Regions from separate parts of the Streptomyces sp. NPDC048473 genome, predicted to be linked through region 2. Evidence: predicted binding sites of a transcription regulator. Region 2 holds the regulator's gene; the other holds the start of a gene.
What was found. Region 2 encodes HspR, which represses chaperone genes until heat shock. Its sites were predicted from a motif close to TTGAGNNNNNNNNNCTCAA; they were not measured.
Positions count from the first base shown of each region.

Region 1: lon (endopeptidase La) is a predicted target of HspR. The motif match lies at 12,753-12,771, and genes of this name have one in related genera.

Region 1 is NZ_JBICXE010000005.1:259,063-273,718, reverse strand. Features, by position in the region: gene ACGFU7_RS11705 (multifunctional oxoglutarate decarboxylase/oxoglutarate dehydrogenase thiamine pyrophosphate-binding subunit/dihydrolipoyllysine-residue succinyltransferase subunit) at 1-2,409, opposite strand, end outside; gene ACGFU7_RS11700 (ATP-binding protein) at 2,667-3,740, opposite strand; gene ACGFU7_RS11695 (response regulator transcription factor) at 3,737-4,474, opposite strand; gene ACGFU7_RS11690 (spermidine synthase) at 4,698-5,390, opposite strand; gene ACGFU7_RS11685 (hypothetical protein) at 5,552-6,175, opposite strand; gene ACGFU7_RS11680 (hypothetical protein) at 6,172-7,473, opposite strand; gene ACGFU7_RS11675 (ABC transporter ATP-binding protein) at 7,470-8,252, opposite strand; gene ACGFU7_RS11670 (zf-HC2 domain-containing protein) at 8,281-9,309, opposite strand; gene ACGFU7_RS11665 (RNA polymerase sigma factor) at 9,360-9,965, opposite strand; gene ACGFU7_RS11660 (rhomboid-like protein) at 10,091-10,912, shown strand; gene ACGFU7_RS11655 (nucleotidyltransferase) at 10,839-11,657, opposite strand; gene ACGFU7_RS11650 (GNAT family N-acetyltransferase) at 11,780-12,571, opposite strand; gene lon (endopeptidase La) at 12,794-14,656, shown strand, end outside.
Region 2 is NZ_JBICXE010000024.1:10,197-24,852, reverse strand. Features, by position in the region: gene ACGFU7_RS30720 (YbjN domain-containing protein) at 236-796, opposite strand; gene clpB (ATP-dependent chaperone ClpB) at 935-3,520, opposite strand; gene ACGFU7_RS30710 (pyridoxamine 5'-phosphate oxidase family protein) at 3,719-4,123, shown strand; gene ACGFU7_RS30705 (caspase family protein) at 4,083-5,153, opposite strand; gene ACGFU7_RS30700 (hypothetical protein) at 5,189-5,560, opposite strand; gene ACGFU7_RS30695 (hypothetical protein) at 5,591-6,775, opposite strand; gene ACGFU7_RS30690 (hypothetical protein) at 6,772-7,665, opposite strand; gene ACGFU7_RS30685 ((2Fe-2S)-binding protein) at 7,868-8,188, opposite strand; gene ACGFU7_RS30680 (hypothetical protein) at 8,185-8,517, opposite strand; gene ACGFU7_RS30675 (helix-turn-helix transcriptional regulator) at 8,659-9,645, shown strand; gene ACGFU7_RS30670 (hypothetical protein) at 10,067-11,527, shown strand; gene ACGFU7_RS30665 (hypothetical protein) at 11,560-12,069, opposite strand; gene ACGFU7_RS30660 (heat shock protein transcriptional repressor HspR) at 12,336-12,782, opposite strand; gene dnaJ (molecular chaperone DnaJ) at 12,784-13,971, opposite strand; gene grpE (nucleotide exchange factor GrpE) at 14,065-14,656, opposite strand, start outside.

The DNA.
Region 1 (14,656 bases), on a different contig from region 2:
GTAGCAGATGAGGTCGATCACGACGTCCTTGTTGAACGCCTGCCGGAACTCGAAGGCCAGGCGCGCGACACGGACGACGGCCTCGGGGTCGTCACCGTTGACGTGGATGATCGGCGCCTCGATCATGCGCGCCACGTCGGTGGCGTACATCGAGGAGCGCGAGGACTCCGGGGCGGCGGTGAAGCCGACCTGGTTGTTGATCACCACGTGCACGGTGCCGCCGGTGCGGTAGCCGCGCAGCTGCGACATGTTGAGCGTCTCGGCGACGACGCCCTGGCCCGCGAAGGCCGCGTCGCCGTGGAGCGCGACGGGCAGGACCGTGAAGTCCGTGCCGCCCTTGTTGATGATGTCCTGCTTGGCGCGGGCGATGCCCTCCAGGACCGGGTCGACCGCCTCCAGGTGCGAGGGGTTGGCGGCCAGCGAGACCTTGATCTGCTCGCCGTCCAGACCGGTGAAGGTGCCCTCGGCGCCCAGGTGGTACTTCACGTCGCCCGAGCCGTGCATCGAGCGCGGGTCGAGGTTGCCCTCGAACTCGCGGAAGATCTGCGCGTACGACTTGCCGACGATGTTCGCCAGCACGTTCAGCCGCCCGCGGTGGGCCATGCCGATGACGACCTCGTCGAGGCGGGCCTCGGCGGCGGAGTCGATGACCGCGTCGAGCAGCGGGATGACGGACTCGCCGCCCTCCAGCGAGAACCGCTTCTGGCCGACGTACTTGGTCTGCAGGAACGTCTCGAACGCTTCGGCGGCGTTCAGCCGGCGCAGGATGCGCAGCTGCTCCTCGCGCTCGGGCTGCTGGGCGCGCGGGCGCTCCACCCGGTCCTGGAGCCACTTGCGCTGCTTCGGGTCCTGGATGTGCATGAACTCGATGCCGGTGGTGCGGCAGTACGACTCACGCAGCACACCGAGGATGTCGCGGAGCTTCATCATCGACTTGCCGGCGAAACCGCCGACCGCGAAGTCCCGCTCCAGGTCCCACAGGGTGAGGCCGTGCTCGGTGATGTCCAGGTCGGGGTGCTTGCGCTGGCGGTACTCCAGCGGGTCGGTGTCGGCCATGACATGGCCGCGGACCCGGTAGGAGTGGATCAGCTCGAAGACCCGCGCGGCCTTGGTCACGTCGTTGTCGTGCGAGGCGTCGATGTCCGTGAGCCAGCGGACCGGCTCGTACGGGATGCGCAGCGCCTTGAAGATCTCGTCGTAGAACTCGTTCTCGCCGAGGAGGAGCTGGGCGACGATCCGCAGGAACTCGCCGGAGGCGGCGCCCTGGATGACCCGGTGGTCGTACGTCGAGGTCAGCGTCATGACCTTGGAGATGCCCAGCTTGTTCAGGGTGTCCTGAGAGGTGCCCTGGAACTCGGCCGGGTAGTCCATCGCGCCGACGCCCATGATGAGGCCCTGTCCGGGCATCAGGCGGGGCACCGAGTGCACGGTGCCGATGCCGCCGGGGTTGGTCAGCGAGGCGGTGACTCCGGTGAAGTCGTCCATGCCGAGCTTGCCGTTGCGGGCGCGGCGGACGATGTCCTCGTAGGCCTGCCAGAACTCGAAGAAGTTGAGCGTCTCGGCCTTCTTGATGGCCGCGACGACCAGCTGGCGGTCACCGTTCGGCTTCACCAGGTCGATGGCCAGACCGAGGTTCACGTGGTCCGGCTTGACCAGGGTCGGCTTGCCGTCCTTCAGCGCGAAGGAGTGGTTCATCGCCGGCATGGCCTTGAGGGCCTGCACCATCGCGTACCCGATGAGGTGCGTGAAGGAGATCTTCCCGCCCCGGGCGCGCTTGAGGTGGTTGTTGATGACGATGCGGTTGTCGAAGAGCAGCTTCACCGGAACGGCGCGGACGGACGTGGCCGTCGGCAGCTCCAGCGAGGCGTTCATGTTCTTCGCGACGGCGGCCGACGGGCCGCGCAGCGTCACGTACTCGGGGCCGGCCGGGGCCCCGGTGGCCGCAGCCGCGGCGGGCTTGGCCGGAGCAGGAGCGGCGGCCTTCGCGGCCGGAGCCGGCGCGGCCTTCGCCGGGGCTGCCGGAGCAGCGGCGGCGGGAGCGGCCTGTACGGGCGCCGGAGCCGCGGGCGCGGGGGCCTTCGCGGCCGGAGCCGGGGCCTGCGCCGGAGCGGCCTGGGGTGTGGCGACCGGTGCGGTGGCGACCGGTGCGGTGGCGGCCGGGGCCGGGGTCACCGCAGCCCCCGCGACTGCGGCGCCGGGAACGGGCTTGTCCGCCGTGCCGGACGTACCCGGCTTGTAGTCGGCGAAGAAGTCCCACCAGGCGCGATCGACCGAATTGGGATCCTGGAGGTACTGCTGGTAGATCTCGTCGACGAGCCACTCATTGGGGCCGAAAGCAGCAGCCGGGTTCGAACCCGGGCTGGCTTGGTCGGTCGAGATGCTCGAGTTACTGGGGGACTGAGACGACACGGCGGCAACCGCCCTCTTCCGCTTCACAAGGTGATGGACAGCGGAAATCAAGGCTACGCCTCCCCAGCCGTTCCATGCAGGCCGGGCCGGTCTTCGTCGTGCAAGTCACATCGGAAGGCGGGTTTCGATGCAGGAAATGGCGGGAAACAAGCATGGTTCCGCTTCACTCCGGGTACGCCGGAATGCGGCTACGGCCCCCTGGACCGTACCCGTTGAACGGAACACGTAGAACGTGCCCTTCCGGTTCGAACCCTATGTCAACCTCGCGGTTGCGGAATCCCCGGAAGAGTGACCTGGATGCGGCAGCCGCGAGCAGATTCGGCCACGCCGATCCGTCCGCCGTGCAGATCCACCGCCCAGCGGGCGATCGCCAGGCCCAGGCCCGTACCGCCGTCGCTGCCCGGACCGTGCGGGGACGGCACCTCGCCACGGTTGAAACGCTCGAAGACCCGGTGCCGCTCGGACTCCGGAATTCCCGGACCCTCGTCCAGGACCTCCAGTGCCAGGGATTCCGGTCCGGCCCCGCGTCGGGCCAGCACGGTGACCCGGCCGTGCGGCGGGCTGTGCTTGACAGCGTTGTCGATCAGATTGGCCACCACCTGGTGCAGCCGTTCCGCATCTGCGTGCGCGGTCAGCTCGGGCGGCGACACATCCAGATGCAGATGTACGTCCTTGCGGGTGTGATTCCCGGAACCGGAGGACAGCCGGCGGTGCGAGGCGGCGAGGTTCGCCTCCTTCAGCACACCCGACAGATACGGCCACACCTCGAAACGGCGGGCCTTCAGCGTGACCACCCCGTTGTCCAGGCGGGACAGGTCCAGCAGCGTCTCCACCAGCCTGCCGAGCCGCTCGGTCTGCTTCAGCGCCGTACGCATGGTCTCCGGGTCGGCCGAGGACACCCCGTCCACGACGTTCTCCAGCACGGCTCTCAGCGCCGCGATGGGTGTTCGCAGCTCATGCGACACATTGGCCACCAGCTCCTTGCGATGCCGGTCCACGGCCTCCAGATCGTCCGCCATGAGGTTGATCGTCTGGGCCAGGTCGCCGAGTTCGTCACGCCGGTCGGCGCGAACCCGTCTGGTGTAGTCGCCGTGCGAGATCGACCGGGCCACGGTCGTCATCTCGTCCAGCGGCGCCGTCAGACCGTGCGCGACGAACTGGGTGATCAGCAGGGTCGCGATCACCGAGAACACCGTGATGAAGCGCAGCTCGGTCCTGGTGCGCACCGCCACCATCAGCAGCCCGGTGGTGATGAACACCGAGACCACCACGAGCGTGCCCAGCTTGGCCTTGACCGAGAAAGGACGCAGTCCGGAACCGGGCTGGGTCATGGCGCCGGGGTCTCCAGGGCGTAGCCGACACCGTGCACGGTACGGATCCGCTCCGCACCGATCTTCCGGCGCAGCGCCTTGATGTGGCTGTCGACGGTACGGGTGCCGGAGGCGTCCGCCCAGTCCCAGACCTCGGCCAGCAGCTGCTCCCGGGAGAGCACCGCACGCGGGGTGTTGGCCAGGCAGACCAGCAGGTCGAACTCGGTCGGCGTGAGGTGGACGTCATCGGCGCGCACCCGGACCCGGCGCTGCGCGTGATCGATCTCCAGCTCGCCGAGGCGCAGTATGCCGCTGCGCGGCGTGACCGCGGCCAGCGCCGCACGCTCGACCCGGCGCAGCAGGACGTGCACCCGGGCCGCCAGCTCGCGCATCGAGAACGGCTTGGTCATGTAGTCGTCGGCGCCGACCCCGAGGCCGACCAGCATGTCGGTCTCGTCGTCCCTGGCGGTCAGCATCAGCACCGGCACCGGCCGCTGGGCCTGCACGCGGCGGCAGACCTCCAGGCCGTCGAATCCGGGGAGCATGATGTCGAGCACCATCAGATCGGGCTGCCATGCTTCGGCCGCGTCCACGGCCGCGGGCCCGTCGAGTGCGGTCTGCACCAGAAAGCCCTCGGCCCGCAGCCGGGCGGAAATGGCATCGACGATCGTGGCGTCGTCCTCGACCACCAGCACCCGGCGCTGTGCGCCCGGGGTGGCCGCGACACCGTTGTGGGTGGTGTGTGTCTGTTCCATCGCCCCGCCCCTGCCCGTTCTCACGGGGGCCATTCCCCCGGAGGCACGGTCTTCGCTTGTGGATTTGGTGGGTGATCCCCGTTACCGGTCAGCAGCGTAAAGGCAGCGGACTGTTCTCGGCTACGCAGGGTGTAACGGCTTGGGCGCGAGGAAGTGGCGGAGTGTCGGCCTTGTGGCGCTTGGCCCCGGGCGTCCGGGGGTCACGGATACCCGGTGGGGGCTCTCAGTCCGTCCGAAGTGCGAGATGCACCACGTCGGGCACACCTCGGGCAACACTGACCTCTTCCGTCCTAACCCCACTGAATCCGGCATTCCGCAAGGCTTGTTCGAAGTCGGCGGACGGTTGCGCGGACCACACCGCGAGAACGCCGCCCGGCGTCAGCCGCTCCCGGCAGTCCGCCAGACCGGCGGGCGAGTACAGGCTCGTGTTGTCCTCGGTGACGGTCCAGTCCGGTCCGTTGTCGATGTCCAGGCACAGGGCGTCGTAACGGTCCGTAGTCGTACGCAGGTACGAAATGAGATCCGTCGTCAGGATCGTGGTCCGCGGGTCGGCGAGTGCCGCACCGGAGATCCCGGCCAGCGGCCCCTCCAGATGCCAGTCCACGATCGCCTGCTCCCGCTCGACGACGGCGATCCGCCCCCACCGCGGCTCGGCGACGGCCCGGACGAGCGAGAACCCGACCCCGAGACCCCCGATGAGCACCGCCGGTGCCACCCGGTCGGCGGGCAGCGCGGCCAGTGCCGCGTCGATCAGCAGCCGCTCGGAACGCCCGTCCGAGGTGTCCATCAGAAAGCACCCGTTGGCGATGATCTCGAAGTCGTCCCCCCGCTCCCGCAGAACGACCTCGCCGTACGGACCTTCGCGGCGGTCGAGCGTGACGGGGGCGAGGGTGTCGGGGGCGTGGATGTCGGGCATGGTGCGGGCCTCCGGTGGGCGCGGACAAGGTCCCCGCCATCCTGGCCGCTCGACGCGGCCGGGGGCCAGCGGATTGCCGGATCCGCCCGAACCATCCGATCCGTCCGGGGCGCGTGCGCCGTTGCGCGGCCTGGGGCGTGCGCCGTCAAGACTGTCGAGAGTTACGCGCTCTCCGGGCGTGCGCCGCGCACCGCGAGGAGGACCGCCCCGACCACGTACGCCGTCAGGGCCACCGCCCATGCCGCACCCTGTGGACCTGGCTGCATCGGCCAGGCCCACACCGCCGCCGCGCCGCCCGGGGTGCGGGGTGCCGCCAGATAGACGGCGCCGCCGTAGACCGTCATCGGCAGCCAGCTCAGCCGGGCACCGATCAGGGCGGCGGAGGCCGCGGCCACCCCGGTCGCGCCGAGCACATTGCGCACCATGGCCGGTGCGCCGAACGCCTCCGGGTGCCCCGGGACCGCCAGCGCGAGCGCCCCGGTCGTCAGTACGGTCAGGATCAGCAGATGCAGCAGCCGGCGCGGCCACCAGCGGCGTACGGCGGTTCGGTCCAGCTCGTCGCTCTGCGCGTGCAGGCTGGTGCCGATCGCGGCGGAGGCGAGCAACGGGGCCAGCGCGAGGACCGGGACGCGGGCGGTGTGGTCGAAGTACGGTCTGGTCTCCAGCCAGTGGGCCGCCCCGGCGGCGACGAGAACGATGCAGGTCAGGGCGGCAGTGGTGAGAGGGAGGGCGCGGGAGCGGATATAGAGGAGGGGCAGTGCGGCGTGGGTCGGCTGGTGGCTCACAGGACCGGGACCTCCGCGGGCGTGCAGCTCTTCAGTGTGGCCAGGAAGCGGCCGAGCCAGACCTTGCGGTCGGCGTCCGGCATGGCCTTGAGGCGGGCGAGATAGGGCGAATTCGGAAACCATATGGAGTCTTCGCCGCTCAGCCAGCTGATGACCGCATCCTCCGTGCGTGCCACTCGCTCGACCTCCCGTCGGTCCTTCCCTTGCGAGTCGGCCGAGCAGTCGCGGTTCACGAGGCCCAAGGCGGTTTCCGAGGCGTACGCGCCGGGATCGGTCAGCTCGTCGCGTGTGATGCCCCGGCCCCGCGACACGTGCGCGAGAGCGGCTTCGCCGTCCTTCGGGTCGGGCTCGGAGTCCACGTATCTGACCGGTGCGCCCGGGACTCCCTCCAGCCGCGAGAACATTCCCGTCAGGGCCTCGGACATCTGGGGCATCACCGGGGCTTCGGACGCGTGCACGCAGATCTGCGGAGTGCCGGGGGTGGCTGTCGAGCAGACCTTGCGGGCCACGGACGGGTCGTCGCGGTAGAGGTCCTCACCGGTGCGGACGACCAGCGTCCCCGCCGCGATCGCCAGGACCAGCGGCACGACCGCAAGGCAGCGCCGCCGTGCCGCGTACGCGAGCAGCACGGTGACGGCGATGCCGCCCGTCCATGCCACCAGAACCGGGGCGAACCACCAGACCGGGACGGACACTTCGAGCGCGACCGACTGGGCCGGGCTCAGGAACCGGGCTTCCGAGTCCAGATAGTCCGGGAACCCCAGGCCGACGTACGCGCACACCGCCAGCACCGGAGCGATCAGCCGCCACCGCACCAACCGGCCGACGACGAACCCCACGAAACCGATGGACAGCAGGAAACCGAGGTCCGTGGCGACGATCGAGACGGACGGGCTGCCGACCCCGGTGTACGGGGCGGTCGCCGCGAACGCCACGGCCAGCGCGAACAGATACCCGGCCGCCGCCCACAGCGCGATCGGCGTCGCGGCCGTCGTCGCCTGCGCGAGTCGGCTGCGCGGGACCGAGAGCAGTAGCTCGGCGGTGCGGCGGCGGTGTTCCCGGCCGCCCTGCCAGCAGGCGGCCGCGGCAACGAGCGGACCGGCGAGCAGTGCACTCGCCGAGCGCAGCTGGCTCTGTGTCTCGCCCCAACTGCCCTGCCACTGGGGAGCCTTGCTCCACAGCGGAACGAGGAGGGTGAGTGCGACGGCGAGCCCGGTCCAGGGGGCGATCCCGCGTCGGAGCTCGGCCCACAGCGCGGTGTGCGCCTGATGGCGTATCGGTGCTTCGGAGCCCGTCATCGGTGCGCCACCGCCGCCCGGTGCGCCCGCAGCGCGGCGGTGTAGCCGCGCTCGATCCGGTTGCCGTCCGTCCCGTCCGCTCCGGTGTTCTCGCCTCCGAGGGCCGTCAGCTCCTGCGTCGTACCCCGGTACGCGATCCGGCCCCCCTCGATCAGCGTCACATCGGTGCAGGCCGTGGCGACATCCTCGACCAGATGGGTCGAGACGATCACGGTGGACGCGCCGCCCAGCTCCCGTATCAGCGCCCGGAACTCGACCCGCTGCTCCGGGTCGAGACCGGCCGTCGGCTCGTCGAGGAGCAGCAGGTCCGGATCGTTGACGATCGCCTGGGCGATGCCGACGCGCCGCACCATCCCGCCCGACAGGGTCTTCACCCGGGCGTCGATCCGGTCCGTCAGACCCACCCGGTCCACCGCACGCTCCACGGCCGCGGGGACCGCCGCCGCGTCCATTTCCTTGAGCCAGGCCACATAGGCGACGAACTCGCGGACGGTGAAGCCCGGGTAGTACCCGAACTCCTGCGGCAGATAGCCGAGCCTGCGCCGGACCGCGGCCCGGCTGCGGTGGTCGGACCTGGCGCCGACCTCGCTGCCGAGCAGCTCCACCCGGCCGCCGGACGGTGCGGCGACCGTCGCGAGCACCCGGATCAGCGAGGTCTTGCCCGCCCCGTTCGGCCCGAGGAGTCCGTGCACACCGGGTGCGAAGTCGAGATCGACGGCGTCGAGCGCGGCCGTCCTGCGGTGCCGGACGGTGAGTTTCCTGACCTTGACCGTGCTCATGACCGTGGTGCTCCTCATGCGTTCACGCTCACAACGTCTCCAGATGGTCGAAGGATCTACGGCGTACGGCGAGCAGCGCGGCGCAGACCAGCGCCCCGGCCGCCCAGCCGCCCTGTGCGGCGGGCCCGGCGAAGTACGTCGCGGCCGCGGCCGCCGGCGCGGTGATCCCCAGGGGGGAGCCGGCGAAGGCGGGCAGGAGCACGGCGGCCGCCCAGGCCACGGCGACGGACGAGGCGCCGGTGCGGCAGCCGACGTACGAACCGAGGGCGAGCGCCGCCAGCGTCATCGCCAGCCCCGGCAGCAGCCATGCCGCCGGGCCCGGCCCCGCGGCGGACGGGGGCAGCGCGGCCCCGGCGAGGGTGAGCGCCGGGATGCTCACGCCGAGCACCGCGGCGGTTCTCGTCAGCAGTAGCCGCAGCCCGCCGGACGGGGTGGCGGCGGTGATCTCGTGCATCGGGTCCGTGTGCCGTCCGTAGGAGACGACGACCCCGGCGAGCGGCAGCACCGGCGCGATGACGAGGAGCAGCGGCCGCGCGGCCGCGTCGAGCCCCGCCCCGTACGCCAGGGCGAGAGCCCCGACGGCCACCAGCACCAGCGCCAGCAGCCACGCACCGCGCAGCGCGGGCCCGGCGGCCCACAGCAGACGCCCGGTCCGGGAGGCGGACCCGGGAGGGCGGACGCGACGGTTGAGGACGGATCCGGTTGCGGACCTCGGAAGGCGGACGCGACCGATCAGGGCGGACCCGGTTGCGGACCCGGGAAGGCGGACGCGACCGTTCAGGACGGACCCGGTTGCGGACGCGAGGAAGCGGACCCGGTCGCTCCGGACGGGCTCGCTCTCCGGCGACCCTTCCGCCGCCACCGCGGCCAGCACTCCGGCCCGCACCCCGTCCAGCAGCGCCGCCGCCTCCCGCCGTGCCCGTACCGCCGCCGAGACCCGCGCCGCGCACGCCCCGCACGTCTCCACGTGCTTCTCCAGGGACCAGGCGTCCGTCTCCGCCACGGAACCGGCGGCGTACCGCTCGGCCAGTTCTCCGCCCACGTGCCAGTGGGGCATGCCGTCGCCTCCCCCCATGCCGTTGCCTCCCCTCATGCCGTTGCCTCCCCTCACGCAATGCCTCCCAGCGGACCGGCTTCCGGCGCCAGCAGTTCCAGCGCGGCGCGCAGCTCACGTCTGGCCCGCATCGCCCGGGTCTTGACCGTGCCTTCCGGTATGCCGAGGAGCCGAGCCGTTTCGCGGGTCGTCAGCCCGTCGATGACCGTCGCGCGCAGGACCTCCCGCAGCTCCGGCGAGATCCGGTCGAGTGCGGCGCCCACATCCCCGTACTCCAGACCGGCGAGCACCCGCTCCTCGGCGGAAGGCGCGGCGGCTGCCCACTCCTTGCTCCCGGCCCGCTCGGCCTGTGCGGCGAGATCGGTGCGGGCGTGGACCCGCTGCGCGTCCACCAGCCGGCGCGAGGCGATCACCCACAGCCAGCCGCCGATCTGCGCACCGCGGTGCGATCCGGCGGAGCGCCAGGCCGTCACGAACGTGTCCTGAAGGACTTCCCGTACGGTCTCGGCATCCGCGCACCGCCTGCTCAGCCGGGCGAGCAGCCAGCCGGCGTGCCGGTCGTAGAGCGTCGCCAGGGCCGCCGTATCCCCCTGTGCGACGGCACGCAGCAGGGCGTTGTCGTCATTTCGGTCCTCCCCCGAGGGGCGCAACAGGCTCACACCCCTCTATCGGGCACCGGACCCGACTCGGTTCATATGTGGCTCACGCCATAGACGACGTGGGGGACGATCACGGAGGGTAGGACGTTGCTTCGGGGGGCTTGTACGGAAAGGGGCCTCGCGCGGTGCATCAGGGTACGGACAGGGCGGCTCGCGAAGAAGAGCTCGCGGCGCCGCTGCTCGACGCCATTCCGCGTCAGCGCCATACGGAGCAGGCCGCCGCCCCTCCGGCTCGGAAGGCGGACCGGAAGGCCCGCCGGTGGCTGCGGCTGCTGCCGACGCCCACCGGTACCCCGTTCACGTTCGGGTATCTGATGGTGCTCGTCGCCACGTCCCTTTTCATGGAGTACGCCGATCCGGACACCGTCTCCGCGGTGCTGCGCGAATCGAGCACGGACGTCGCGCATCTCGGCGAGACCCCGCTTCTCGTCCTGGCCGCCAGTGCCCTGTGGGTCGTCGGCGGGCTCACCTCCCCGTACGTCTTCGGCTTCGCTCTCGTGCTGACCGCCCTGGAACGCCGCATCGGGGGGTGGCGCACCGCCGGGGTGTTCCTGCTCGGTCATGTCGTGGCGACGCTCGCCACGGAGATCCCGGTCGGGCTGTCCGTGGTGGCCGGGCATCTGCCGGAGTCCTCGCTGCACCGGCTCGACTACGGCATCAGCTTCGGGCTGATGGCGAGCGTGGGTGCGCTCGCCGGGCTGCTCACGCCGTGGCTGCGGGTGCTGGTGCTCGGCGGAGTCGGTGCGATGCTGCTGCACGATCTGCTCGACCTCGACGACCCCCTCACCAACTGGGGCCATCTGCTGGCGCTGCTGCTGGGCGTGGCCTGCTGGCCGCTGCTGCGCCGGGCCGGTGCGGTCAAAGGGGCGGTGGTCAGGGGCGTGGGGTCTTCTCGCCGTGCACCGCGAGGTACTCGGCTGCCAGCCAGGGCGCCAGATCGTCGATGAGCATCGCGAGGACGGCCGGGTCGGTGGAGGGGGTGCGGCCCGTGCGTGCGGCCACCCGCATCTGCTCGATCCGCTCCGGACGGTCCGGGTAGTAGCGGGCGAACACCTCGGCGGACTCGGCCAGATCGCTGGTCCAGCCGCCCCACTGCGGCATGACCAGGGTGAAGCCCGACCGGACGATACGGCGGGCGGCGCCGCGGCTGAGGTTTCGGCGTTCGGCGTCCGTGGTGGCTTCGGCGGCCCTCCGTCGCCAGCGGGGGAGCGAGAGGTGGAGGTCCCCGTTGGTCTCACGGGCGAGCAGCGGGGTGGGGCGGTAGCGCGGCAGCTGTACGGCGAGGTCCTCGCCCAGCAGCGGGGTGCAGAGACAGGCGAGGAAGAAGCCGAGGTCGTTGCGTTCGAGTTCGCTGGTGAGGGTGTCGGCGCCGGACAACAGGATGCCGACGCCGTCGATCTGGCCGAACGAGGCGTCCAGCCCGGCCTCGACGGCACGGGCCGCCGCCTCGTCGGCTTCGGTGGGCCCGGTACGCAGCGCGAGCAGCAGGTCCAGATCGGAGACACCGGGAACGGCCGTGCCGCGCGGAATGCTGCCGTAGACGTACGCGCTGTGCAGCCGCGCGCCGTCGAAGGCTTCGGCGATCCGGGCGCGGGCCGCCTCCACCACGGGGGCGAACACCGCCGGCACCCGGCTCAGCGAGCCCTCCCGCCGGATGGTGCCGTCCTGGTTCAGCCCTCGGTCGTCGTTCATACCGGCACTCTGTCCGGTGTTCCGCCCGGCTGACGACTGGTTTTCGCCGGTGGGCCGGGCGGTTCTTTCGCAGGTGGGCCGGGCGTCGGGGCATCGGCCGGTCCGATGCCACCGTGCCGCCGTCAGGGCCCCGGCGGTGACCACACATAGGGCGTGGTGGTCGTCACGAGGTGGAAGCCCAGTCGCCGCAGGATCGGGGCGCTGTCGTCGGAGGCGTCCACCTGGAGGAACCTGACGCCGCGGGCGGCGGCGAGCGAGGCACGCGCGGAGACCAGGGCGCGGTAGATCCCCCGGCCCCGCCACGCGGAGAGCGTCGAACCGCCCCACAGACCGGCGAATTCGGTTCCGGCACGGAAGACCAGCCAGGCCGCCGAGACCACTTCGCCGTCGGCCTCGGCGACCAGGACGGCGATCTCCTCAGGTGCGGCCGAGACGCGCGCGATCAGGTCTTCGCCGAGCCAGCTCCAGTCCTGTCCCCAGACGGACGACTCCATCGCGGCGATACGGTGCATGTCGGCGTCCGCGGTGACCTGACGCAGGACGACGCCGTCCGGCAGGACCGGCTCGGCCGCCATCTCGTCGGCCCGGCCGATCAGGACCGACTCCTGCTCCTCGGCGACGAAGCCCGCCGCACGCAGCCGGTCGGTGAGATCGGCCGGCCGGTCGTGCCCGCGGGTCTTCCACTCCACCGCCTCGCCACGAGCGGCGAAGTAGTCGCGCTGCCGGGCGATCAGCCGGTCGAGCTCCGCGCCGCTCACGCCGACATCGCGCGGACCGCTCACGAAGCCGCGGAACTGGCCGACGATCCGCAGCAGCGGGCCCTCCCACTCGTGCGTGACCCCGGTCGGAGGGTTGGGCGGGGCACCACGCATCTGCTCGTCATAGGCCGCGAGCAAGCCGTCGATGTCTGTCACGAGAAGACAGTACGAGCGGTGGCAAATGGTTTTTCTCGGCCAGGAACGTCGCCGGATTAAAGCGGACGCATCCGGAGTTCTCCGCTACAGAAAGGGCCTGACCGGTCCTGCGGAAACGAGCGCATTCAGCCGATCGCTCACAGCGAACAAACCCCGGGGAACAATGGGCGGCTCAGGAGCATTGAGTCTGCATAACTCAACTTGACTGCTGAAGGGGAGATCATGGCTACCGATTCCAATGCGGTCACTCCGCTCGCCCTGCCCGTGCTGCCGCTCGACGACGAGGTCGTGCTGCCCGGGATGGTGGTGCCTCTGGACCTGTCCGACACCGATGTGCGCGCCGCCGTGGAAGCCGCACAGGCCGCAGCCCGCGAGGGCGGCGGCAAGCCCGAGGTGCTTCTTGTGCCGCGGATCGACGGGACGTACACCGGCACCGGTGTCATCGGCACCGTCGAGCAGGTCGGACGGCTTTCGGACGGGGATCCGGGCGCGCTCATCCGCGGCCGTGGCCGGGTGCGGATCGGGGCCGGGACCAGCGGACCGGGTGGAGCGCTCTGGGTGGAGGGGACACGGGTCGACGCGGTCGTCCCCGATCCGCTCCCCGGAGCCGCCGCCGAGCTGGTCAAGGAGTACAAGGCACTCGCCACCAGCTGGCTGAAGAAGCGCGGCGCCTGGCAGGTCGTGGACCGGGTCCAGCAGATCGAGGACATCTCCGCGCTCGCCGACAATTCCGGTTACTCACCCTTCCTCACCACTGCCCAGAAGGTGCAGCTCCTGGAGACCGTGGACGCGGTCGCCCGGCTGAAGCTCGCCATCCAGTGGCTCGGCGAACACCTCGCCGAGCAGGACGTCGCCGAGTCCATCGCCAAGGACGTCCAGGAGGGCGTCGACAAGCAGCAGCGTGAATTCCTGCTGCGGCGCCAGCTCGAAGCCGTACGCAAGGAACTGTCCGAGCTCAACGGCGGTCCTGGTTCCGGCGCAGACGAGTCCGACGACTACCGGGCCCGCGTAGAGGCCGCCGATCTTCCCGAGCACGTCCGCGCGGCCGCGCTCAAGGAGGTCGACAAGCTGGAGCGTTCCTCCGACCAGAGCCCCGAGGGCTCCTGGATCAGGACCTGGCTCGACACCGTCCTCGAACTGCCGTGGACCGAGCGGACCGAGGACGCGTACGACATCCGCGGCGCCCAGGAGATCCTCGACGCCGAGCACGCGGGCCTGCAGGACGTGAAGGAGCGGATCACCGAGTACCTGGCGGTACGCAAGCGGCGTTCCGAGCGCGGTCTCGGCGTCGTCGGCGGGCGGCGCGGCGGTGCCGTGCTGGCGCTGGTGGGTCCTCCGGGCGTGGGCAAGACCTCGCTCGGTGAATCCGTCGCGCATGCCATGGGGCGCAAGTTCGTCCGCGTCGCGCTCGGCGGTGTACGGGACGAGGCGGAGATCCGCGGCCACCGGCGTACGTACGTCGGTGCTCTGCCGGGACGTATCGTCCGGGCCATCAAGGAGGCCGGTTCGATGAACCCGGTCGTCCTGCTCGACGAGATCGACAAGGTCGGCTCCGACTTCCGGGGCGACCCGGCCGCCGCCCTTCTCGAAGTCCTCGACCCGGCGCAGAACCACACCTTCCGCGACCACTACCTGGAGGTCGAACTCGACCTCAGCGATGTCGTCTTCCTGGCCACCGCCAATGTCCTGGAAGCCATCCCGGAGGCCCTGCTCGACCGCATGGAGCTGGTCAGGCTCGACGGCTACACCGAGGACGAGAAGGTCGTCATCGCCCGTGACCACCTGCTCCCGCGCCAGCTGGAGCGGGCCGGTCTGGAGAAGGACGAGGTGGCGCTCGACGAGTCCGCGCTGCGCAAGCTGGCCGGCGAGTACACCCGTGAAGCGGGCGTACGGAACCTGGAGCGGGCCGTCGCCCGGTTGCTCCGCAAGGTCGCGGCCCAGCACGAACTGGGCGACCGGGAGCTCCCGTTCACAGTCGCCGAAGCGGATCTGCGCGCTCTGATCGGCCGGCCGCACCACGTCCCCGAGTCCGCCCAGGACCCGGCCGAGCGCCGCACCTCGGTGCCGGGCGTGGCCACCGGACTC
Region 2 (14,656 bases):
CTGTCGCTCCCGGCAGAAGGCGAAGCCGTCGCTCTCGCCGAGCCGGGAGCAGGTCGCGCCGTTCGTACGGTTCGCCTTCCGCAAGCGTGACGACGTGCCGGCCGAGGCGGTGTCCCGGCTGAAGCAGCTGAAGCGGCTGTAGCGGGGGCGTACCGCTGCCGTGAAAAAGCCCGGCCCGGGGCCGACGGTCATGGAGACCACCGCCCCGGGCCGGGCTGTCACTGCCGTGCGGGACTCAGGCGTCCGGAGCGGACTGCTCCGTGCCGTCCGTCTTCTCCTCGGCCGGCGTCAGGCCCAGACGCTCCTGCAGCCACTTGTCGAACTCGATCGAGGCGCGCACCCAGCTGACCGTCGACGAGACGAAGTGCTCCAGGCTGACGCCCGTACCGATGAGCATCTGCGCCTCACCGATCAGACGGACCGAGACCTCGGTCTCCTCCGAGCCCTCCTCGGGCTCGTGGCTGTGCGTGTAGACCTTGGGCCACAGGGTGCGGCGGTTCCAGTCGTCGATGGCGTCGAGGAGGACGGGACGCTGGTCCGCGGCGTGCGGGCGGTCGTAGAACGTACGGACCGAGAAGACCTGCTGCTCGTCCTCGCCGCGGAACATGAAGTACGTGCGGAAGTCCTCCCACGGCGCCGCGAGGTCGCCCTCGTCGTCGACGACGTACTTCAGCTCCATCTGTTCGAGGAGCTGCTTGACGAGGTCCTGGTCAGGGACGACGGGGCCCTCCGGTCCTGCGGCCTGCGGTTCGGGCTGGCCCCCGAAATTCGGAATCGAGGACGGATCGATGCTCACCGTGTTTTTCCCTTCGTGCGGTTGCCGCCATCCTCTCCCATGGCGGGCGGGGGATGGCAAGCCCCGACGGGCCCGATCCGCCACAAGCTGACACGCAGCCGGTACGGACCGGGCCCGCCGGGGCCCCGTACGGGGTGATTACGACGCGGGTCCGACGAGCAGGCCGTCCCCGACCCGGTCCACCCGGACGGTGTCCCCGTCCGTGACCTCGCCCGCGAGGATCTCCTTCGCGAGCCGGTCGCCGATCGCCGTCTGGATGAGGCGGCGCAGCGGCCGTGCTCCGTACGCCGGGTCGTTGCCCTCCTCCGCCAGCCAGGCCAGGGCGGCCGGGGTGACGTCGAGGGTGAGCCTGCGGTCGGCCATGCGCTTGGCGAGCCGGTCGATCTGGAGCTTCGCGATGTGCGAGAGCTCGTCGCCGGACAGTGCGGAGAAGACCACCAGGTCGTCGAGCCGGTTGAGGAACTCCGGCTTGAACGAGGCCCGTACGACCTCCAGGACCTGCTCCTTCTTCACCTCGGGTTTGGTCAGCGGGTCGACCAGGAACTGGCTGCCGAGGTTGGAGGTCAGGATCAGGATGGTGTTGCGGAAGTCCACCGTCCGGCCCTGTCCGTCGGTGAGCCGGCCGTCGTCGAGGACCTGGAGCAGGATGTCGAAGACCTCGGGGTGGGCCTTCTCGACCTCGTCCAGCAGGACGACGCTGTACGGGCGGCGGCGGACCGCCTCCGTGAGCTGGCCGCCCTCCTCGTAGCCGACGTAGCCGGGCGGGGCGCCGACGAGCCGCGCGACGCTGTGCTTCTCGCTGTACTCGCTCATGTCGATGCGGACCATGGCCCGCTCGTCGTCGAACAGGAAGTCGGCGAGGGCCTTCGCGAGCTCCGTCTTGCCGACACCGGTCGGGCCGAGGAAGAGGAACGATCCGGTGGGCCGGTCGGGGTCGGCGATTCCGGCGCGGGTACGGCGTACCGCGTCCGACACCGCCTGCACGGCCTCGGTCTGCCCGATGAGGCGCTTGCCCAGCTCCTCCTCCATGCGCAGCAGCTTCTGGGTCTCGCCCTCCAGCAGGCGTCCGGCCGGGATGCCGGTCCAGGAGCCGACGACGTCGGCGATGTCGTCCGGACCGACCTCGTCCTTCACCATGGTGTCCTTGGCGGCCTCCTGCTCGGCCTCGGACGCCTCCGCCAGCTCCCGCTCCAGGCCGGGGATCTCCCCGTACAGCAGCTTGGAGGCGGTGTCGAAGTCGCCGTCGCGCTGGGCGCGTTCGGCCTGGCCGTGCAGTTCGTCGAGGCGTTCCTTCAGTTCACCGACGCGGTTGAGGCCCTGCTTCTCCTTCTCCCAGCGGGCGTTGAGGCCGCGCAGCTCCTCCTCCTTGTCGGCGAGGTCGCGGCGGAGCTTCTCCAGGCGCTGCTTGGAGCCGGGGTCGGTCTCGTTCTTGAGGGCCAGCTCCTCCATGCGGAGGCGGTCGACGGCGCGCTGGAGCTCGTCGATCTCGACGGGCGAGGAGTCGATCTCCATACGCAGCCGGGACGCCGCCTCGTCGACCAGGTCGATGGCCTTGTCGGGGAGGAAGCGGGAGGTGATGTAGCGGTCGGACAGGGTCGCGGCGGCCACAAGTGCGGAGTCCGCGATGGAGACCTTGTGGTGGGCCTCGTAGCGGCCCTTGAGACCACGCAGGATCGCGATGGTGTCCTCGACGCTCGGCTCCGCCACCAGCACCTGCTGGAAGCGGCGCTCCAGGGCGGGGTCCTTCTCGATCCGCTCGCGGTACTCGTCGAGCGTCGTCGCGCCGACCATGCGGAGCTCGCCGCGGGCCAGCATCGGCTTGAGCATGTTGCCCGCGTCCATGGCGGAGTCGCCGCCGGCGCCCGCGCCGACGACGGTGTGCAGCTCGTCGATGAAGGTGATGATCTGCCCGTCGCTCTCCTTGATCTCGGAGAGGACGGTCTTCAGCCGTTCCTCGAACTCACCGCGGTACTTGGCGCCCGCGACCATCGCGCCGAGGTCGAGCGAGACGAGCCGCTTGTTCTTCAGGGACTCGGGGACGTCCCCCTTGACGATGCGCTGGGCGAGCCCTTCGACGACGGCCGTCTTGCCGACGCCGGGCTCACCGATGAGCACGGGGTTGTTCTTCGTACGCCGCGAGAGCACCTGGACGACGCGCCGGATCTCCTGGTCGCGCCCGATGACGGGGTCGAGCTTGCCTTCCCTGGCGGCGGCCGTGAAGTCCGTACCGAACTTCTCCAGGGCCTTGTACTGGCCCTCCGGGTCGGGTGTGGTCACCCGGCGCCCTCCCCTGCTCTTCTCGAATGCGTCCAGCAGCCTCTTCGCACTGGCCCCCTGACCGCTCAGGATCTCACCGGCGCGGCCGCCCTCGGCGGCGATACCGATCAGCAGGTGCTCGGTGGAGATGTAGTCGTCGCCGAGCTCCTTCGCGCGCTGCGCGGCATCCGCGATGACGGCGAGCAGCTCGCGGTTGGGCTGCGGCGGGGCGACGGTCGACCCGGTGACGCTGGGCTGCGCGCCCAGGAGCCGCTCGGTCTCGGTGCGTACGGCGATCTGGTCGGCCTCGACGGCGGCGAGCAGATCGATGACGTTCTCGTTGTCCTCGCCCGCGAGCAGCGCGAGCAACAGATGCCCGGGGGTCAGATCCGGATGCCCGTCCTTCACGGCCCTGCTGGTGGCCGCGTTGATGGCATCCCGGCTCTTGTTGGTCAGCTCGGCGTCCACGTGCGCTTTCTCCTCCTTGCGGTGACTGGTCTCTCCACAACACTGACTGGATCAACGTACACAAAGTTGAGTCTATTCCACTCAATCTTATTCCGAGGCCGGTCCGCGGGCTCGCGTTCTCCTGTTCCGAGTGAACCGGCCGGAGTGGACCTCCGCCACCGCAGGGGGGCGCGGGTCCATGCCGCCTACGCTGTCCGCATGGCAGTCGACGTGACGAACCCCAGCCCCGAGTACCTCGCGTTCTGGCGCGAGTACCACCTGTGCACCCTGACCACTCCCCGCCCCGACGGCACGCCGCACGTGACGCCGGTGGGCGTGACGTACGACCCCGAGGCCGGACTCGCCCGCATCATCACCAGCAAGACCAGGCAGAAGGTCGCCAACATCCTGGCCGCGGGCCCGGACGGTGCCCGGGTCGCGGTCTGCCAGGTCGACCGGCGCCGCTGGGCGACGCTGGAGGGCCGCGCGACGGTACGCACGGAGCCGGACGTGATCGCCGACGCGGTGAGCCGCTACGCGCAGCGCTACGAACGCACGCCGGCACCCAATCCGGACCGCGTCGTCATCGAGATCGCCCTGGACCGGGCGCTCGGCAGGGCGTGAGCGGAGCGGCGGCCGACACAGCGCGCCAGTGCGCGAGACTGGCCCGCGCCGCCCCCAGGTCGGCGTCGCCCTCGGGCAGCGCGGCCGACATCTGCGCGACGATCCCGTCGAGCAGCCCGGCGGCCGCCTGCGGGTCACCGGCCGCTCCCGTCCATGCCGCCTGCGCCCGTCCGTAGCGGAAGGACTCGCGCCCCGGGCGCAGCACCTCGGCCGCGTCCTGCGCGATCAGACCGAAGAGCCCGGCGGCCCGTCGCGCATGCCCGGCCAGGCCGGCCCTCTCCGCGAGACGGGCACGCCCGGCGAGACCCTGAGCGGTACGGCCGCTTCCGTACGCCGGATTACGCGCGAGCGCCAGATCCGCGCTCAGATTCACCGCCCGCTGGAGGGGGCGCGGCGCTGCAAGTGGTGAACGCCCCGGCAGCATCTCCACCAGGCCCCGGTACAGATCGCCCAGGACGAGATGGGAGGGCCCGTCCGGATCGCCTTCCGCAAGCCGGAACAGCAACTCCGCGGTGAAGTCGGTGTTGCCCTCGCCCGAAGGGCCGGTGCGGGCCCTGCTCGTACGGTCACAGGCCAGCAGCAGGTGGATGTCGGCCGCCGCCGGAACGTCCAGGGCACGGCCCGCGAAGCAGCAGTCGAGGATCACGACGCGGTGACGGGCCCGCGCCCCGCGTATCGCCGCGAAGACATCATCGACGGGCAGCGACGTACGCCGCGCCGCGTGCGGCAGGTCGACAGTGCCGGGCAGGGCGAGGCAGAGCCGGTTCCCCTCCGCGTTCACGCCGTGTCCCGCGTAGTAGAAGAGCAGCAGGTCGAGCGGGGCGGCGAGGTCCGCGTACGAGGCCAGGGGGCCGAGCACGTGCCCGGCGTCCACGGGGTCGGTGAGGGAGACCACCGCGGACGGGTCGAAGAGACCGCCCGCACCGGTCAGCGCCTGCGCCAGATCCCTTACGTCGGCCGCCGCCGCGGGCAACGGCGGCATGCCCCGTACAAAGGTCGACGAACCGACCAGCACCAGGCGCGAGTTCATCCGGTCAGGCACCATCGGCTCGGGCGCCACATGACTCATTCGCCCGGTTCGCCCCCGGTCACCCCGAGCGCGCTCTGCACCGCGTCGAGCAGCCGCACGGCGTCGTCCGCGTCGCCCGCCTCGATCTCCTGTTCCGTGCCGTCGGGCCGCACCACCCGAACCGTGACGCGGTCGGCCTTGCGCCGTTCGACGAGCCAGTTGAAGAACGGCACGTACAACGGTGCTGCGGCCGCCATCACCACCACCGCGTCGGCCGCACCGCCCTGTTCGCCGGGCTGCGGCGGCACCATCCGGACCCGGGCGGAGCCCCGCAGTTCCTCGCTGTCGTCCAGCCAGCCGGCCAGGTCGCGGGCGTGCGCGTCGGCCTCGGCACGGCTCCCGGGGAACGCGATGACATATTCCTGCACGAACAGCCTTCTCTCTTGCGGGCCGCTGTTTCAGCGGTCGAATCGCGGTGCGCCCGGGTCGTCGCCGGGCGGTACGGTGCGCCTGCCCTGCGACGGCGCCTGCTCCGACGACCGCGGCCGCGGTACACGCTCCGGCGTCGCGAACAGCGGGTGGTGTCCGGGCACTTCGTAGGGCAGCCGGAACGCGGTGGCCGCCTCCGACGTGTCCAGCAGGTCGGCCAGCAGCCGCTCCACCGGATTGAGCGACTGCGCGGGTGCGCCCTGCCGGTAGGTCGCGTCCAGCCAGTTCCGGTTGAGGCCCGCCACATTGGCCCACGCCGCGCCGAGCTCACCGGCGGGCGGCCGGCACACGACCGCCCCGCCCGCCGCGGCGGCGAACTGTTCGGCGAGACCGGGCGGCAGGGCCTGGGCGCAGGCCAGGGAGATCCGGGACCGGTACGCCCGCGCGGTGTAGCGGCTCACCGCGTCCTGGTAGACCGGGACCGCCCTGCCCGCGAAGACATCGGGCGGCGAGGGCGCGTTCCAGGTGGGCCGCACCGGGCCCGGTGCGGCGAGATAGGCGTACTCCTCGGCCAGCATGCGGATCGCTGCCCGGACGTCCTCACCCATCGCGTACGGCTCCAGGCAGACCCCGAGAACGGCCGGGTACGGCAGTCGGCCGAGCTCGGCCCAGAGCGGCTCCCAGGACCGCGTCCCCGCCCGCAACGGTGACACCGCGAAGGAGACGGTGCGTCCGGTTTCGCGCCGGGCACACGGCGCATGGGCCAGCGGCTTGCGCAGCTCCGCGAGACCGTCGTGGTGCGGGGTGAGCGGGGCCAGCCATTGCCGTACCTCATCGGTGTCCTCCTCCGCCCGTGCGCGTACGTGGCGCGGGGTGGCCGCAAGCCGATCGCGCAGCGCGAGGGCCGCCCGTACCGCGGAGCCGTGGTCGGCGGCCCGGACCTGGCCGAGGAGCGCACCGTGCAGCAACCGCGAGGGCGGATCGTTGCGCAGCCTCAGCTCGAAGCGGACGCCCGCGCCGGGCGTCAGCAGCGCCTCCAGCCAGGCCCGCTCCTGGTACGCGGTCTCCGTCCTGCGCTGCTCCTCGGGAACGTCCGTGTATCCCCGGTGCTCGTCGAGCGCGGCGGCGGGCGCGAGCCGCACCGCGACCCACGCCCAGACCCCCTGCTGCGAGGGCGCGGTCAGCACCCCCGCGGGCGCGCCCGGTGCTGTCAACGGCCGCCCTCCGTCCAGGGCTGCTGCGGCGGCACGGGAGGCGGCATCGGCGCCTGCGCCGGCCCCGGGACAGGCGGCATCGGCGCCTGCACCGGGACGGGAGCCGCGACGTCCTCCTCGATGTGCGGCAGGCCGTACGGAAAGGCCAGCGCCGGAGAGACCGTACGGCCCTCGACGGCCACGTGTAGCCCCTCACGGGCGGCGGCATGCAGCGCCTCGCGCATCGCACGCGGCGTCTCGGTCCGCATCATGACCTTCTCCATGTCGGTGCCGCCGCTGAAGCCCCTGCCGAGATCGACGAGGAACTGCCCGAGCAGCGCCGTGCCCCGGCGATTGCGCCACATCACCCAGCCCATGTAGAGGCTGGTGCCGTAGGCGAAGACGGAGAGGTACGCGACGTAGCTGCCGTCCCGGAGCACCATCCGGTGGGTCACATGTGAGTACTGGCCACCGGTACGAATGCGGCGGAACACCGGCATGATCGGCAGCCGGCGTTCCTGGACCACCCGGGCGATCTCGGCGTACGCGGACTCGGTGTGCTGCCACTGGTCCGCGAGCAGTACCCGCCACTCCCCGATCGGCTCGGTGATCTTCGAGACCAGGAAGACGACCCAGAAGACGGCGAAGGAGATCGGTACACCCATCCCCATGATCCCGAATCCGCTCTCCAGATCACCGCTCGCGCCCACGAGTCCGATGAAGCCGAAGAAGAGGAACACCGTGAAGGACACCGCCGCGGCTCGTGCCCAGATCGTGAACAACGCCTTCCAGTTCACGGTGTCGTCGAAGGAGAGCTCGACCTCGTGATGGCGCAGCGTCTTGTCGAGGTAGGCGGCATTGCCGTCACCTCCCCGCCAGCCGGGCAGGCTCTCGACTTCGTGTCCGCTCATGGGTGGCCCCCGAATGTGGAGAAGAAAGGATGCGAAGGAGATGTGACCTTGCCCACGCCATCGGGGAATGTCAACTCGGCGCCCACATAGCGGTGTTGCACAGCCATTGGCCGAAAATGCACAACGGCGCCATCGTGTTCAGGTCACGATGGCGCCGTTGTGTGGGGGAGTGACTGAGCGACATATGACGACGGGGGATCGCTCAGGCACTGCGGGGGGTGGCGGAAATAGTCTCTGGCTCGAACAGCTGGTGGTCCCGCCGGTCGAGGTTCACGAAAATCATGTCGTACCGAATCGCGCAGCGGACGGGCTGCGGGGCTCCACGCGGCTTGCGGAGGCACCGGTAGGCACGTACTTCGTCGTCTTCTTCACGTGCGACAACGATCGGGTCGCCGAACAGAGTGACCATCAGCGAGTCGCCACAGCGGGGGATGGCAGTGACGAGATCGATGAAATGCCAGCCTGATCGGTAGGCCGTGGCCATTTCCCGCCGGAAGGTCCGGTCGTCCGGCGGGATGGTCATGCGCCCGGGTTGGTCGGTTCGGACCAGGCGATGTCACCGGGCTCGGCTGCCGCCTCGACGTTCCATGCGATGTCGCCCGGCACAGCGGTCCCGGTGAGCCACGCGATGTCACTGCCGGCCGGTGCCGATGCCTGAGTGGACCAGGCGATGTCACCCGACGGGGACGTCTGGGTGAACCATGCAATGTCACCCGGCGTCGACGCCTGAGTGGACCAGGCAATGTCACCCGGCGAGGATGCTGCCCCGCTGCTCCAGGCGATGTCGCTGCCGCTCAGTACCCCGAGTCCCAGGGCCGCGACGAACGAGGCGGCAAGCGCCGAGCGAAGCATTCGCTTATACATAGTCGGCTTCGTCCTCACTTGTGGATTCTTCTCCCCCGCACCTAAGACGATGTCTCACCTGGGCACACGAACACCACTGAGTCGATGCATCATGTTCCTGCATGTTCAGGAACCTGGGGGGTGGAGAATATGGTCACAAGCGATACAAAGCCGACACATCCTCATGGGATCACCGAACTATGCGAAGCGGGAGGCCGTCTGTACGCCAGCGCTTTGCGCTCGGGACGCATTGCCCGAAGTGAGGTGGAACCGGCTCCCTGCCTCATGGACTTCGCCCTGCTGCACCCCGACCCCGACGACCCCGACTGGCTGCGGCCGGTCCCGCCGTCCGCCGCTCTGGCAAAGCGTCTGCACCCCATAGAGCGCGAGATCCAGGAGCGCCGACGGCATTCGGTCCTGCTTGCCGAGTCCTTCGAGCCGTTCATGGACATCAGCGCCCAGGACCCGCCGACCACCCACGCCATCACCGTGCTGGAGGGCGTCAACCGGATCAACGCGGCACTCGATCTCGCCACGGCGGAGTGCCGCTCGGAAGTCCTCACCGTCCAGCCCGGCGGCGGCCGTAGCGAAGATCGCCTCAGCGAAGCCCTGGAACGGGGCCTCTCCGTGGTGGATCGCGGTGTCAGCATTCGCACCCTCTACCAGCACACCGTACGGCACAGCCCCGGCACCTTGGCCTACGCCGAGCGGATGGCCGACGACAACGTGGAGATCCGCACGCTCGAGGAGCTCATCGAGCGGCTCATCATCTTCGACCGCACAGTCGCGTTCATCCCCGCCCAGGACGACCGCCAAGTCGCCCTGGAGCTGCGCCATCCCGGGCTGGTCGAATATCTCGTCAAGGTATTCGAGCAGCTCTGGACCCGTGCGGCTCCGCTCCTGGAAGAGGTCAAGTACAACCCGACACCCGAGGGAATCAGCGGCGTCCAGCGCTCCATCGCCCAACTCCTCGTAGAGGGACATGTCGACGACTCGATCGCCCGCCGTCTCGGCATGAACGTCCGCACCTGCCGCGCGCACGTCGCCAAGCTGTCCGCCGTCCTCGGCAGCAACAGCCGGGCCCAGCTCGGCTACCTGATAGCCCGGTCAGGGATTCTGGAACAGGATCCGGGCTGAAGGGGCCGCAATCGCAAAAGAACAGGGGAGAGCGACCGCGGCCCCGCGCCGGTGTGTGGGTGAACCGGAACAGCACGAGCCTCCCGCGCCGACTGGGCTTTCACCACCGTCATCTTGCTGCACTGCCAGAAGCGGGGGCCCGGATGGGCGAGATGGGGACGAATTCGCGCACTCGGACAGGGACGGCGAGTCGTGTGAGGCAGCACTCCGGCTCCACGCCGAGGCGCTGCGCTCCGGACGGATCGCGCGGACGGCCCTCGAACTGGCGCCTTGCCTCATCGAGTTGGCGCTGGTCCACCCCGATCCCCTGGAGTGTCGGGGACGGTCGAGGAGATGCCCCGACAGCGACGTACAACCAACCCCAGCCCCGGCTCGTCCAACTCCCGGACGCGAACCGCATCGCAGGGAGAAACCCGACATCATGCAGGCAATTCAGGACCACCGGCCCCCATCCCCCACCCGCATACGACCGGGGCGCCGGCTCCACATCCCGGTCGCGCTCGTGGCCGGGGCGGTGCTCGCGCTCGGCTCCGTCGCACCCGCCAGTGCCGACGAGCCGGAGACGGACCAGCTCTGGATCGCGGCGCCGTACGACCTCGTCCTGCCGACCGCGGACGCCGACGGCTCAGCGACCGCCAACACCGTCGACGTACAGCTCGGGCACGACAACACGCACAACTCCGTGACCGGCGGCCGTCTCACGGTCGACGCGTCCGAGCTCGCGGGTGTGGCCGAGGTCAGCTGGCCCTCGACCTGCGCGCCGGCCTCCGACGCCCTCACCGCGATCTGCGACTTCGGGTCCCTGGACGGCGCCCCATACGTCTCCGTCGCCCGAATCGGGCTGCGCGCCACGGCCGGCGCACCCGCCGACGCCACCGGCACCCTGCACTTCACCGCGGCGGCGGACAGCTCCTTCGGCCCCCTCACCGGGTATCCGACGGACACCCAGATCCGCCTCGGCGACGGCCCCGACCTCGGCGTGAGCCAGCTTCCGTACCGCACCGACGTCAAGCCCGGCACCGACCTCGCACAGCCGATCCGCCTGACCAACCACGGCAACCGCACCGCCGACCGCACCCTGTTGACCCTTTTCGCCTCGCACGGCCTGGAGTTCTCGCAGCGCTTCGGCAACTGCACGTACCTGGACGGGGACCCCGTCACCAACAAGAGCGGCGCCACGGCCGTCTGTGTCCTCGACGAGCCCGTCGCCCCGGGGCAGGTGTACGACCTGTCGGCGGCCGGCGCGGTCCGGGCGACGAATGCGGCGCTGTACGAACGGTTCGACTACTCGGTCGACCAGTTCTCCGAGGAGGCGTACGAGCAGGCCCTCTCGGGGCGGCCGTTCGTCCAGGGGACCGGTTCCGACCTCACCGCCACGCCCGTCCCCGCGGCCACCGAGCGGACCGCCGCAGTCGCCGAGCCCGACCTGAACCTCGGCGACAACTACCGCTCCACGCAGATCACGGCCACCAACAAGGCCGATCTGATCGCCCTCGCGAGCGACATCACGTCCGCCGCACCCGGTGACACGGTCACCGCCCGGATCGGCGTGAAGAACCGCGGCCCGGCCTGGGTCGCCTCCCTCGGCGCGGGCGCCTCCGTCGCGACGCTCGACGTCCGCATCCCGGAGGGCGCCACCGTCACCGGCAAGCCCAGCGCCTGCTACGAGACGGGTACGAACCGCTACACCTGCCGGACCCCGATCCTCCTCTGGGAGCAGGCCCGCTCCACGTTCGACTTCACCCTGCATGTCGACCGTCTCGTCGAGGGCGGAGCGCAGGGCTCGGTCGCCACGCTCAACGACGACCCGGAGCTGCGTATCTCGGCATTCGACCCCGAACTGGACAACAACACGGCCGAGTTCACCGTCACCGGCAGCTGATACGCCGTGGGGTGCGGGCGCCGGCCGGCCGATCAGCGCCCGGGCCGTCGAGGCGTCCCGCCCCACGCCGCCAGCAGCTCCTCCCGCTCCGCACGCTTGGGGGTGCGGCCCTGTTGCGTACGCCCCCAGTCGAGCAGCGCGGCAGGCGTGGCCCGGCCGTCAACATACGCATCGAGCAGGTCCTGCGACAGCCGGCACTCTGCGGGGCCGTAGAAGGCGGTGGGCGCGTACACGGTCAATTCCACTTCCTCCGTGGGGGTTTCGACGCGTACGAACATGGCGGGGCCGTCGTCGACCCCGCCGAACGCCGCTGTGATCACGGTGTCCAACAGAAGCCCGGCCGCCCTGCCCACCGAGGACCGGACGGGCGCGCCGACCACCGATACGCGCCGGATGCCGTCCCACGTCCACCGGCCGCCCTGGTCCGCCCCGAGCCCCGTCAGACCCTCCTCGGTGAGCAGCACGCCGGGGCCGGGTTCGTTCGGCGGGGCGCCTATGTGGGCCGCTGTGCCGGTGATCCAGAAGAGGCCGACCATGGACATGCGTGACTCCTGACTGTGCCACCGGGCGGCTCGCCCCGGCCCGGTGCGGTGCGGTGCGGTGGTGAATGAGCGGGGCCGGTGGCAGGCCCCCGCCCGATTGTCGCGAGCCCTGATCGGACGTGGGTCGGGTTTCGGCCGGGGCCCGGGGGCGTGCGCAGGACGGCGGGCGCACGGCGAAGGGCCGGGGAGCCGACCCGTAGGTCGGCTCCCCGGCCCTCAACGAAGCCAATCGTGAGCGAATCGCCCGGCCCCGCGGCCGAACTCGCTCAGTCCTTCGGCCGCTTCGGCCGCCAGACCACCAACGCGCTGGTCTGCTGCACATCCTGATACGGCACCAGATCGCGCCGGTACGAGGCATGCACCTGGGCCTCGCGCTGCTGCATCGCCGCCGCCGCGCCGTCCACGGCCGCCGAGAGTTCGGCGACGCGCTGCTGGAGGGCGGCGACCTGGTTCTCCAGTTCGATGATGCGCTTGATGCCGGCGAGATTGATGCCCTCGTCCTGCGACAGCTGCTGCACGGTACGCAGCAGCTCGATGTCGCGGGCCGAGTAGCGCCTGCCGCGCCCGGCCGTGCGGTCGGGGGAGACCAGGCCGAGGCGGTCGTACTGGCGCAGTGTCTGCGGATGGAGTCCCGAGAGCTGGGCCGCGATCGAGATCACGTACACCGGTGATTCATCGGTCAGTTCGTACGGATTGCGTCGTCGGCCGTCCACCTCAAGCTCCCTTCGCAGCCTGGAACAGCTCCGCCCGCGGATCGTGGCCCGCGGTCGCCTTCCGGTAGGCCTCCAGCGCGTCCCTGGCCTCGGTGCTCAGTTCCCCGGGCACCGTCACCTCGACGGTGACCAGCAGGTCGCCCCGGGTGCCGTCCTTGCGTACGGCGCCCTTGCCGCGGGCGCGCATCGTACGCCCGTTGGGGGTGCCGGCCGGCAGTTTCAGGGTGACCGGCGGACCGCCGAGCGTGGGCACCTTCACCTCGCCGCCGAGCGCCGCCTCCGTGAAGTCGACGGGCACGGTGACCGTGAGGTTGTCGCCCCTGCGGCCGAAGACCGGGTGGGCGTCGACATGGACCACGACGTACAGATCGCCGGCCGGTCCGCCGCGCTCGCCCGGGCCGCCCTTGCCGCGCAGCCGGATCCGCTGGCTGTCCGAGACGCCCGCCGGAATCCTGACCTGCATGGTCCGGGAGGACTTCGCCCGGCCGCTGCCCTTGCAGACATCGCAGGGGTCCTGGGCGATGAGGCCCCGGCCCTTGCAGTCCACGCAGGGGTCGGTGAGCGAGAAGCCGCCGCCGGTGCCGCGCGACACCTGGCCGGTGCCGAGACAGGTCGGGCAGACCCTGGGGGTGCCGTTCTTGTCACCGGTGCCGGAACACGCCTTGCAGGGCGCCTGGCTGGACATCCGCAACGGGACCGTGGCCCCCTCGACCGCCTCGGTGAAGCTGAGCGTCACCTCGGACTCGATGTCCTGGCCGCGGCGCGGCTGCACCCGCGTCCCCGTACCACCGCGGTTGAACAGGCCGCCGAAGACGTCGCCCAGACCGCCGCCGCCGCCGAAACCGCCGGCTCCGCCGCCCTGGCCCCCGCCCTGGGTGCCTCCGAAGAGGTCGCCCAGGTCGAAGTTGAAGTTGCCTCCGGCGCCTCCGGGTCCGGCCCTGAAGCCGCCGTTGCCGAAGAGGGCGCGCGCCTCGTCGTACTCCTTGCGCTTCTTGGAGTCGCCGAGGATGTCATTGGCCTCGGAGATCTCCTTGAAGCGCTCCTCCGCCTTGTCGTCGCCCTTGTTGGCGTCCGGGTGGAACTCACGGGCGAGCTTGCGGTACGCCTTCTTGATCTCGGCGTCGGTGGCGTCCTTGGGGACGCCGAGGACCTTGTAGTAGTCCTTCTCGACGAAGTCCTTCGTGCTCATCGACGTCCCTCCTTCCGGACGATCGGCCATGCGACCGGCCCGCTGGCCGGTCGCATGGCCGGGCGGTGGGCCGCGAGGTGGTCGGACGGAATGTCAGACCTCCTCGGTGCCACCGCTCTCCTCGTCGGTTGCCTTCTCTTCCTTGCCTGCGGCCGGCGCCGCACCCGGCTGGGGTTCGGCCACCGCCACCCGCGCGGGGCGGATGGTGCGCTCGCCGATCCGATACCCCGGCTGCAGGATCGCCACGCAGGTCGTCTCGGTGACATCCGGCGCGTACGAGTGCATCAGGGCTTCATGGATCGTCGGGTCGAAGGGCTCGCCCTCCTTGCCGAACTGCTGCAGGCCCAGCTTGGCAACGACCGTCTCCATTGATTCGGCCACCGACTTGAACCCGCCCACGAGCTCGCCGTGCTCACGGGCCCGGCCGATGTCGTCGAGCACGGGCAGGAGCTCGGACAGGAGACCCGCTACTGCGATCTCCTTGACCGTGGCCCGGTCCCGCTCGACGCGGCGACGGTAGTTCTGGTACTCGGCCTGGAGCCGCTGGAGGTCGCCCGTGCGCTCGTTGAGCGCGGTGCGGACCTGGTCCAGCTGGGCCGTCAGGCCGACTGTCTGTACTGAGTCCCCGGCCGGGGACGCCTCCTCCTCGGAAGAGGAAGGGGCGTCCTTCGGCTCAGCTCCGTCG